Linked DNA regions of Arthrobacter sp. ERGS1:01. The protein of the gene in region 1 interacts with the protein of each later gene in a pairwise test. Links are inferred from orthologs where the notes say so. Each region holds a gene or a part of one and is shown on either strand. Other genes may lie near its edges. The genes, in order: rplL, trhO and dnaE.

Evidence for each region.
Region 2: the proteins of rplL (region 1) and trhO interact in binary tests that used the Escherichia coli proteins (3 or more experiments, as listed by UniProt). The link is inferred for Arthrobacter sp. ERGS1:01 from one-to-one orthologs.
Region 3: the proteins of rplL (region 1) and dnaE interact in binary tests that used the Escherichia coli proteins (3 or more experiments, as listed by UniProt). The link is inferred for Arthrobacter sp. ERGS1:01 from one-to-one orthologs.

Annotation. Positions count from the first base shown.
Region 1 is NZ_CP012479.1:3,285,319-3,288,439, forward strand. Bases 48-3,020 are described here. They hold rplL (50S ribosomal protein L7/L12), read right to left. Parts: upstream 1,735-3,020; coding sequence 1,360-1,734; downstream 48-1,359. Other genes in these bases: AL755_RS18835 (acetyl-CoA C-acetyltransferase), read left to right, coding at 48-625; AL755_RS18840 (aminoacyl-tRNA deacylase), read left to right, coding at 622-1,101; rplJ (50S ribosomal protein L10), read right to left, coding at 1,836-2,420; AL755_RS18855 (GNAT family N-acetyltransferase), read right to left, coding at 2,765-3,020. Also shown: more of AL755_RS18835, read left to right, coding at 1-47; more of AL755_RS18855, read right to left, coding at 3,021-3,121. UniProt on the Escherichia coli protein: The binding site for several of the GTPase factors involved in protein synthesis (IF-2, EF-Tu, EF-G and RF3). Is thus essential for accurate translation.
Region 2 is NZ_CP012479.1:3,568,362-3,571,479, forward strand. What follows is about bases 103-3,072. They hold trhO (oxygen-dependent tRNA uridine(34) hydroxylase TrhO), read right to left. Parts: upstream 2,050-3,072; coding sequence 1,156-2,049; downstream 103-1,155. Other genes in these bases: AL755_RS24195 (ester cyclase), read left to right, coding at 160-588; AL755_RS24200 (flavin reductase family protein), read left to right, coding at 588-1,115; AL755_RS20110 (GNAT family N-acetyltransferase), read left to right, coding at 2,147-2,857. UniProt on the Escherichia coli protein: Catalyzes oxygen-dependent 5-hydroxyuridine (ho5U) modification at position 34 in tRNAs, the first step in 5-carboxymethoxyuridine (cmo5U) biosynthesis.
Region 3 is NZ_CP012479.1:986,535-990,757, reverse strand. What follows is about bases 2-4,076. They hold dnaE (DNA polymerase III subunit alpha), read right to left. Parts: upstream 3,715-4,076; coding sequence 202-3,714; downstream 2-201. Other genes in these bases: AL755_RS08315 (RluA family pseudouridine synthase), read right to left, coding at 4,029-4,076; AL755_RS08325 (hypothetical protein), read right to left, coding at 2-166. In the rest of the region: more of AL755_RS08325, read right to left, coding at 1-1; more of AL755_RS08315, read right to left, coding at 4,077-4,223. UniProt on the Escherichia coli protein: DNA polymerase III is a complex, multichain enzyme responsible for most of the replicative synthesis in bacteria. This DNA polymerase also exhibits 3' to 5' exonuclease activity. The alpha chain is the DNA polymerase catalytic subunit.

The DNA.
Region 1 (3,121 bases):
GGCTGTTGCGGCCGGGGTGTTCGACGACGAGATCGCCCCCGTCACGCTGGTCCAACGCAAGGGCGACGACCTGGTTTTGACCGGTGATGAGGGCATCCGCGCCAACACCACGGTGGAGACCCTGGCCCCGCTGCGGCCGGCATTCTCCGCCGACGGCGCCATCACCGCCGGCAACTCCTCCCCCTTGTCCGACGGCGCGGCCGCCATGGTGCTGACCACGCGCGCCTACGCCGAGGCCCACGATCTGCCCTGGCTGGCCGTTGTGGGCGCCCCGGGACAGGTGGCAGGCCCCGACAACTCCCTGCATTCCCAGCCCTCCCACGCGATCCAAAGCGCGCTGGACAAAGCCGGCTGGACCACGGACGACCTCGACTTCCTTGAAATCAACGAGGCCTTCGGCTCGGTGGTGGTGCAGTCCCTGCGCGATCTCGACGTGCCGCTGGAAAAGTGCAATATCCACGGCGGCGCCGTAGCACTGGGCCACCCGATCGGCGCCTCCGGCACCCGGCTGGCGCTGCACGCCGCCCTTGAACTCTCCCGCAGGGGCTCCGGCAAGGCCGCCGTGGCGCTCTGCGGCGGTGGCGGCCAGGGCGAGGCGTTGCTCCTGTTCCGGGACGCGAAGTGAGCACCGAACCCCAGGGCCACGCCCGGGTCAGCGCGGATGCCGCCGCACGCGGGCTGAGCGTGGAGATCTTTCCCCGCCCCGCAGCCAACTCGCTGGTGGAGGCCGCCTCCCTCATGGGCATCGAGCCGTCAGACATCGTGAAGTCGCTGGTGGTCAAGCGCAGCGACGACACTTTCCTGTTTGCCCTGGTGCCCGGCGGCCGGTCCATTTCCTGGCCCAAGTTGCGCGCCGTGGTGGGGGTCAACAAGCTGCAGATGCCCAAGGCCGACGTCGCCCTGGCCGCCACCGGCTACGAGCGCGGCACCATCACTCCCCTGGGCAGCACCACCGCCTGGCCGCTTTACGTGGACGAGGCGGTGCTGGGTCGCCGGGTCGCCATGGGTGCGGGCGAGCACGGCTACAGCATGTTCGTCGACGCCGACGCCCTCATCGCCGCCTTCGAAGCCACCGTGGCGGACATCTCTGTCCCCGAGTAGCAACGCCGTATCATCTTTGGCGCTCCCCGGGGCGACGCCGTATCACCTTTGGCGCTGATTTGATGAACGCCGTATCACCTAGAGATCGCAAGGTGATACGGCGTTCATCGTTTTCCCGCCAAAGGTGATACCGCGTCCGCCGTTTCGGCACCAAAAGTGATACCGCGTCCGGGGGAAGGGCGCCAAAAGTGATACGGCGTCGGGACGCAAAGAAGCCCCGCACCAAACGGTGCGGGCTTCTTCGTGAAAAGCGAGAGATTACTTGAGGGTAACCGTGGCGCCGGCAGCCTCGAGGGCTTCCTTTGCCTTCTCGGCAGCTTCCTTGGTGGCGCCTTCGAGGACAGCCTTGGGAGCGGAGTCAACGACGTCCTTGGCTTCCTTGAGGCCGAGGGACGTGATGGCGCGCACCTCCTTGATGACTGCAATCTTCTTGTCGCCAGCGGACTCGAGGATAACGTCGAATTCGGTCTGCTCTTCAGCTTCTTCAGCTGCGGCACCGGCCGGACCGGCAACTGCAACAGCAGCAGCGGTAACTTCGAAGACCTCTTCGAACTTCTTCACGAACTCGGAGAGCTCGATGATGGTCAGTTCCTTGAAAGCTTCAATGAGCTCGTCGTTGGTGAGCTTAGCCATGGGTGGCGCTCCTTCTGTGTACTTGGCCCGGAGGCCGAATCTTAAAACCTAAGCCCTCATGGATTTAGGGAAAAACTACAGGGGACAAGCCCCCATGAGGACTAGGCCTCGGTGGTCTCTGCTTCAGCAGCCGGTGCTTCTTCAGCGGCGGGAGCTTCTTCAGCAACCGGAGCTTCTTCGGCGGGTGCGGCTTCAGCCGGAGCGCCTTCGGCAAGCTTGAGGCGCAGGGCGTCGAGGGTGCGCGCAGCGGCGGCCATCGGAGCCTTGAGGATGCCGGCAACCTTGGCCAGCTGCAGCTCGCGGGATTCCAGAGCTGCCAGTGCGGCAACCTCAGAAGCGTCGAGAGCCTTGCCTTCGAAGATACCGGTCTTGATGATCAGTGCCTTGTTGGCCTTTGCAAAATCCGTCAGGCTCTTTGCTGCCGCAACAGCGTCACCCTTGATGAAAGCAATGGCGGTGGGGCCGCTGAGCTGACCTTCGAAAGCGTCAACACCAGCTTCCTTGGCCGCAATGGCAGTCAGGGTGTTCTTTACAACCGAGAACTTGGTGTCCTGGCCGAGAGAAACGCGCAGCTCCTTGAGCTGTGCAACGGTGAGCCCACGGTATTCGGTTAGGACTGCTGCAGTCGACTCGTTGAAATCTTGTGCGATTTCTGCAACTGCGGCCACCTTTGTTGGCGTTGCCATAACCCTCCTTCCGGGAATTAGTGCCGGTCCTTCAGGTCCCCATCCGCGCCACCCTTGCGGGATCAAACGGAAAAACAAAACGCCCCGCACAGATGTACGGGGCGTTTTCGCAGCGGATCCTTTGTGGATTTTCATCCAGGTTCAACACTGCTCATAAGCTTTGTGCACCTGCGCTGGCCGTCCTGATACGGACTTTCGGATGAAAACCTGCCCGGCTCCAACGTTGCAAGGCGCATGATGCACCTGGCTCGTGGGGGTGATTTCCATCGACCAACGGTCTTTGGTTCTTCAAGGTTATACGACGCCGGTCCCCGACTCCAAATCGGCGGGTGCTCCGAAGCGTGCTACAGGGCGGAGTCGAACTCCTTTTGCCACTGCCCCGTGACCCCGGCGGCGGTGAATCCCAGCTGGTCGTTGACGGAGATCATGTAGTTGTTGTCGGCGGCGTTCCAGGTGTAGACGGTGCGCGAATGCGGAAACTCGACGGCCAGCCGTTCGAGGTTGGCGACCTTGATCTGCAGGCCAAGCTCCCGGCCCCGGTGGTCGGGGTCCACGATGGTGTCGTCCTGGTAGACGACGTCGTCGCGCTCGCCCAGCACCGAGATCGAGGTGAAGGCCACCAGCTCGCCGGTGGCGACGCATTCGGCCGCCGTGACGAGGGAATGCCGCCCGGTCTTCAGCGACAGTTCCTCGGACTCCCG
Region 2 (3,118 bases), 280 kb from region 1 along the record:
AGTCCTCCCATGCGCGTCATAATTCAATGATCTTGCGGGGTTGCGCCTCAAAACATCCAAGGCCCGGGCCGCCACGCGTCACACAATCTTGACGCTGGCATGTGAGCTGGATTACGGTGAGTACCATACAACAACGCTCAATGAGGAGAATGTTTGGCCATGCCACAGGAATCAGAGTTGAAAACCCGCGTACGCCAGGTGTGGCACGCCGTCTGGGACGACGGCGACGTCGACGCCCTGGACTCATTGCTGGCCGACGATTTTGAGCGGACCGCCCATGGATCGACCCATCCGCTCAGCGCCGCGGAGTTCAAGGACGCGGTCCGCACCACCCGCGAAGCGTTCCCGGACCTGACCACCACGGTTGAGGACCTAATCGAGCAGGACGGTCATCTGGCGATCTATTGGAGCAGCACCGGCACCCACCGCAACGAATTCTTCGGCGTCCCGGCCACGAACCGCCAGGTCAACACCTACGGCTCGAATTTCTGCACGTTCACCGACGGCCGGCTCAGCAAGGAACGCGTCACCTGGGACCCCCGCCAACTATTGACCGCCCTGGGCATCACATCACTGGGAGACGACTAATGACCGACACCATGCTTACCCCGCCGCAGCTCAACGATCCCGACCCCGCCATGATGAGGGGCTTCAACCGCCAATTCGTCACGGGAGTCACCGTGGTCACCACCCGGGAGGGGGAAAAGGCACGCGGCCTGGCCGTGAATTCCTACGCCACGGTGTCCCTGGACCCGCCGCTGATCATGGTCTGCATCCAGCGCACCTCATCGACCTACCCGGCCCTGCACGCGGCAACCCACCTCGGCGTGAACATCCTGGCCAACGACCAGCGCGACGTCGTCTCGGTGTTCTCCTCCAAGGCGGAGGACAAATTTGCCACGATCGACTGGCATGAGGGGCCGCACGGCTCCCCGCTGATTGACGGTTCGGCGGCCATGCTCGAAGCGGAAATCCGTGAACGGTTCCAGGCCAAGACCCACACGGTGTTTATTTGCCGGGTCCGCCATGCCGACGTGAACGACAAAGCGCCCATGGTCTACAAGGCCGCCCGTTTCTACGACGGCGACAGCCTGCAGGAACTGCCCCCGGAGTAGCCGGGCGCACCCGGCCGGGGACGCCGTCGTCGTTCTTTGGCTAGTCCGTGCAACCCTGGGGGCACTGCAGGGTGGCCGGGTCGGCGGAGCAGTCGGCGCAGTACAGGTTCAGGTTGCGGCAGCTCGGGTTGGAGCAATTCTCGAACTTGTTGGTGGGGTTTTCGCAACGGATGCAGCGGCCGATCGTGGCGGCCTCGTCGCTGAATTCCATGTGCATGCGCTTGTCGAACACGTACAGCGAGCCCTCCCACAGGCCCTTGTCCTTGAACGTCTCCCCGTAGCGGACGATCCCGCCGTCCATCTGGTAGACCTCCTTGAAGCCGCGGTTCACCATGAGTGAGCTGAGGACCTCGCAACGGATGCCGCCCGTGCAGTAGGTGACCACGGGCTTGTCCTTGAGGTCGTCATACTTGCCGGAGTCGAGTTCGGTGATGAAGTCGTGGGTGGTGGCGACGTCGGGGACGATCGCGTTCTTGAATTTGCCGATTTGGGCTTCGAAGGCGTTGCGGCCGTCAAAGAAGACGACCTCCTCGCCGGCGGTCTTCTTGGCTGCGACGAGCTCGTGAAGTTCCTCGGGCTTGAGGTGCGTGCCTCCGCCGACGACGCCGTTTTCGTCGACTTTCAGTTCGCCGGGGGCGCCGAAGCTCACGATTTCATCGCGGGCCTTGACGCTCAGGCGCGGGAAATCGTCGCCCGTGCCGTCGGACCACTTGATGTCGATGTCCTTGAAGCCGGCGTATTCGCGGGTGGTCTTCAGGTACTGCTTGAGGTCCTTGATGTCGCCGCCGACGGTTGCGTTGATGCCGTCCTTGGAGATGAGGATCCGGCCCTTGAGCCCGAGCTTCTCGCACAGGGCCCGCTGCCAGAGCCGCACCGCGTCCGGGTCCCGGACAGGGGTAAAACCGTAAAAGAGCACAATCTTGTTCAAAGCCACGTATTTAAGCGTACTTTGTGCCGCCAAATGCGGGCCCGCGCGTGGATCGCCCGGGCTGTTCGTGGCAAGGGGGTCCGGTGCGGCATAGGCTTGGTGCATGACATCTGGTTCCACTGAACTTGAGGAACTGTTAGACGCCTGGTTTGCCGGTTGGACAGCGCTTCGAAGTTACAAAACCGCCTTTGACACCGGCTATCCCGCCGCCCTGCGCCTGGACCGCAGCGGCGACTGGGAATACTTCATCTGCGATCCGCAACCGGCGCCCTTCGCATTGCTTGCCGCCGAGGTGGCCCGCTCCACGAACCGGGCCATGTGCGTGCTTGGCCCGGACATCCACCGCTACGTCAAGCAGGCCCATGAGGCCGGGCTGGGCATGCTGTCGGTGTCGGAACAAGTCATGACGGTCGACATGGACATGCAGGACAACCAGGACCCGTTCCTCGTGGAGCCCGAATTGGAGCTCCAGGTGACCCGTATTGGCGGGCGCCGGGTGGCCAGTGCCTGCGATGCGCGATTTTCCGGAGCCATTGTGAACGGTACGACGGTGCTGGCCAGCGGCAAGGTGGCGATCTACGGCGAATACGCCATTTTCGACCAGGTCGAAACCCACCCGGAGCACCGGCGCCACGGCTATGGCCGGCTCATCATGCAATCGCTGACGGCCCACGCCAAGGAGTATCCCGTGACGACGGGTCTGTTGTTGGCCAGCACCGACGGGCAGCGGCTGTACTACAAGATGGGGTGGCGCAGCGTGGCTGCCGTGACGGTGCTGGTGCCGCGGGCCCGTTTGGAGCGCGGCCTGGCCTGAGGGACCGGCCCGAACGGGTTGTGCCTGGCGGGGCGCCGGGGCACGCGCCGTTGGACGCCGTCGTCGGTCTTCCCGGGCGGTGACACAATGATGGGGTGTCCGCCAACAATTCGTTGATCTCCCTGCTTGGCCGGGGTGAGAGCCCTGCCCAGCTTCAGCATGTCCGCCGCATCCCGGCGCGCCAGGCCGTGACGGTGCCGTGGCCGGACTGGGCGCATTCCGATCTGGTGGAGGCATACTCGCGCTTGGGTGTTGCGTCGC
Region 3 (4,223 bases), 2.3 Mb from region 1 along the record:
CAAGGGCCGAACCCAGCAGCCACCGCTGCCAGGTGCCGGCCGTCGACAAAGGCGCGTGCACACCGCCGGGCCGCGCATGGCGGCGCGGCACGGGCGCGGCGGCACCCGTGGCCTGACCGGCGTCGAACCCTGGGTAACCGGTGCTTTCGGGCAGCTTTTCACTCATGGCACCACCCTAACCCGTCAACCCGCGCCTTCCGGCTATCCCTCAAGGCAGGTGGGGCCCAGCAGGACCTTCAGGTCGCCAAAGAGTGCCGGCGTGGGGTTGACCCGGTGGTGTAGCGGCAGCTTCATGACCTTGATGCTGCGGGTTCCGCTCAGGTGCATCTTGACCTCGGTGTTGCCCCGGTGGGTGCCCAGCACGTCCTTGAGCGCCAGCAGCACCGGTTCTGTGGCCTTGTGTTCGGGCATGGAGATCACCAGCGGGCCGGCCAGTCCCTCGGTCAGATCCGGCACCGAGAGTTCCATGGCGTTGAGCGTGATGGCGCCGTCGTCGCGCTTTTGCAGCCGTCCCTTGATGACCACGATCAGGTCCTCGGCCAGGATGGTGGCGATGGGGCCGTAGACCTGGCCAAAGAACATGACCTCCACCGAGCCGCCCAGGTCCTCCACCTCGCAGCGCGCATACGGGTTGCCGCTGCTCTTGGCGATGCGCCGCTGGAGGCTGGTGATCATGCCGGAGATCGTGATGATGTGGCCGTCCTGGGGGCCGTCATCCGCCAGCACCTGGGTGATGGACATGTCCGCGTTCTGGCTCAGGATCCCTTCCAGGCCCTGCAACGGGTGGTCGGAGACGTACAGGCCCAGCATGTCGCGCTCGAAGGCGAGCTTGTCCTTCTTTTCCCACTCGGGCAAATCCGGGATGTCGGTGACGAGCGCGGACTCTTGTTCGGCGTCGTCGCCCCCCAGCCCGGCGAAGAGGTCGAACTGACCCACGGCCTCGTTGCGCTTAAGGGTGATGACGGAGTCGATGGCCTCCTCATGGATCATCGCCAGGGCCCGGCGCGGGTGGCCCAGGGAGTCGAACGCACCGGATTTGATGAGGGATTCAATGGTGCGCTTGTTGCAGACCACGGCCGGGACCTTCATGAGGAAGTCGGAGAAGCTTTCAAAGTTCCCCTTTTCCTTCCGGGACTCGACCAGGGCGTTGACCACGTTGGAGCCGACGTTGCGGATGGCGCCCATGCCGAAGCGGATATCCTTGCCGACCGGGGTGAAGTTCAGCGCCGACTCGTTGACGTCGGGGGCGAGCACGGTAATGCCCATGTGGCGGCACTCGTTCAGGTACAGCGCCGACTTGTCCTTGTCGTCACCGACGGACGTCAACAGGGCTGCCATGTACTCGGCCGGGTAGTGCGCCTTCAGGTAGGCGGTCCAATAGCTGACCACGCCGTATGCCGCCGAGTGGGCCTTGTTGAAGGCGTAGTCGGAGAACGGCAGCAGGATTTCCCACAGCGTCTTGACAGCGGCGTCGGAGTAGCCGTTGTCGAGCATGCCCTGGTGGAAGCCGGCGTACTGCTTGTCCAGCTCGGACTTCTTCTTCTTACCCATGGCGCGGCGCAGGATGTCGGCCCGGCCCAGCGAGTAGCCGGCCAGCTTCTGCGCGATCGACATCACCTGCTCCTGGTACACGATCAAACCGTAGGTTCCGCCCAGGATCTCCTCCAGGGGCTCCTCAAGCTCCGGGTGGATGGGGGTGATGGGTTGCAGGCCGTTTTTGCGCAACGCATAGTTCGTGTGGGAGTCCGCACCCATGGGACCGGGCCGATACAGGGCCAGGACGGCCGAGATGTCCTCGAAGTTGTCGGGGCGCATGAGTTTGAGCAGCCCGCGCATGGGGCCGCCGTCGAGCTGGAACACGCCCAGGGTGTCGCCGCGCGCCATGAGTTCATAGGAGCCGGGGTCATCGAGCGCCAGCCCCTCCAGGTCAAGCTCAAAGTCCTGGTTGGCCTTGATGTTCTCCAGCGCGTCCGTGATGATCGTGAGGTTTCGCAACCCCAAAAAGTCCATTTTGATCAGCCCCAGGCCCTCGGCCGTGGGGTAGTCGAACTGGGTGATGACCTGGCCGTCCTGGAATCGGCGCATGATCGGGATGACGTCGATGATCGGGTCGGAGCTCATGATGACGCCGGCGGCGTGCACGCCCCACTGGCGTTTGAGCCCCTCCAGGCCCTTGGCCGTCTCAAAGACCTTGGCGGCTTCCGGATCGGTCAACAGGAGCTGGCGGAAGTCCCCGGCCTCGCCGTAGCGCTTGGACTTGGGGTCCTCGATGTCGTGCAGCGGGATGTCCTTGGCCATGACGGCCGGCGGCAGCGCCTTGGTGAGGGACTCGCCCATGCTGAACGGGTAGCCCAGCACGCGGGAGGAATCCTTGAGCGCCTGCTTGGACTTGATGCTGCCGTAGGTGACGATCATGGCCACACGCTCGTCGCCATACTTTTCGGTCACGTACTTGATGACCTCATGCCGGCGACGATCATCGAAGTCGACGTCGAAGTCGGGCATGGAGACGCGTTCCGGGTTCAGGAAGCGCTCAAAGATCAATCCGTGGTGGATCGGATCCAGGTCGGTGATGCGCATGGCGTAGGCCACCATGGAACCGGCACCCGAACCACGGCCGGGTCCCACCCGGATGCCGTTGTCCTTGGACCAGTTGATGAAGTCGGCCACCACCAGGAAGTAGCCGGGGAAGCCCATCTTGTTGATGACGCCCAGCTCGTAATCGGCGCGCTCACGAACGTTGTCGGGGATGCCGCCCGGGTAGCGGTAACGGAGCCCCGTATCGACCTCCTTGACCAGCCAGGACGTTTCGTCGTCGCCGGGCGGGCAGGGGAACTTGGGCATGTAGTTGGCGTTCTCGTTGAACGAGACCTCGCACCGCTCGGCGATGAGCAGCGTGTTGTCGCAGGCCTCGGGCAGTTCGGAGAACAGGGCGCGCATTTCCGCCGGCGACTTCAGGTAGTAGCCGCTGCCGTTGAACGCGAAGCGGGAGCCGCCGTTGTCATAGGTGGGTTCGAGCAGCGTGGAGCCCGACTGCAGGGCCAGCAGGGCCTCGTGGGCCTTCGCGTCATGTTCGTGCGTGTAGTGGAGGTCGTTCGTGGCGACAAGGGGAATCTGCAGTTCCCGGGCCAGCTTGAGCAGGTCCTTCGTGACGCGGCGCTCAATGTCGAGCCCGTGGTCCATGAGCTCGCAGAAGTAGTTTTCCTTGCCGAAGATGTCCTGGAATTCGGACGCGGCGGCCTTGGCCTCGTTGTATTGGCCCAGCCGGAGCTTGGTCTGCACCTCGCCGGACGGGCACCCGGTGGTGGCGATCAGGCCGGGGTGGTACTCGTTGAGCAGTTCGCGGTCCAGGCGCGGGTACTTGCCGAACACCGAATCCAGGGAGGCCAGGGAGGACGCGCGAAACAGGTTGCGCATGCCCTGGTTGTTGTAGCTGAGCAGCGTCATGTGCGTGTAGGAGCCACCGCCGGAGACATCGTCCTTCCGCTGGCTCTCGTCCGTGCGCCACTTCACGCGGGTTTTGTCGGTGCGGGCCGTGCCCGGGGTGACATAGGCCTCCACGCCGATGATGGGCTTGACGCCGGCGTCGGTGGCCTTCTTCCAAAAGTCGAACGCCCCGAAAAGGTAGCCGTGGTCGGTGGTGGCCAGGGCCGGCATGCCCAGCCGGTTGGTCTCCTCGAACAGCTCCGTCAGGCGCGCGGCACCGTCAAGCATGGAGTATTCGGTGTGCGTGTGAAGATGGACAAAACTGTCAGTCGATGAGCTAGCCACCGCACCATTCTACGGTGGCCGCCTGAGTGCCGACGCCCAAGTTCGGGTGCCCCTCCCCTACCCCGACGCGGTATCACCTTTGGCACCTTCCCGCCCAACGCGGTATCACCTTTGGCGCCAAATGGCGGAACGCCCTCCCACCAGGTGAGAGAGCGTTCCGCTCCATTGCGCCAAAGCTGATACCGGGTCGCGGGAAATCGAACCAAAGGTGATACCGCGTCAGTGGAAATCGAGCCAAAAGTGATACGGCGTTGGGTCTAGTGGTCTCCGCGGAGGTGGCCCAGGGCGTAGTCGAGGTCCTGCGGGTAGGGGCTCGTGACGCTGACCCACTCCCCTGACGACGGGTGGGTGAAGCCGAGCTTGTGGGCGTGCAGCCACTGCCGGGTCAGGCCGAGTTCGGCCGCCAGCTTCGGGTCCGCCCCGTAGGTGAGGTCACCGGCGCACGGGTGCCG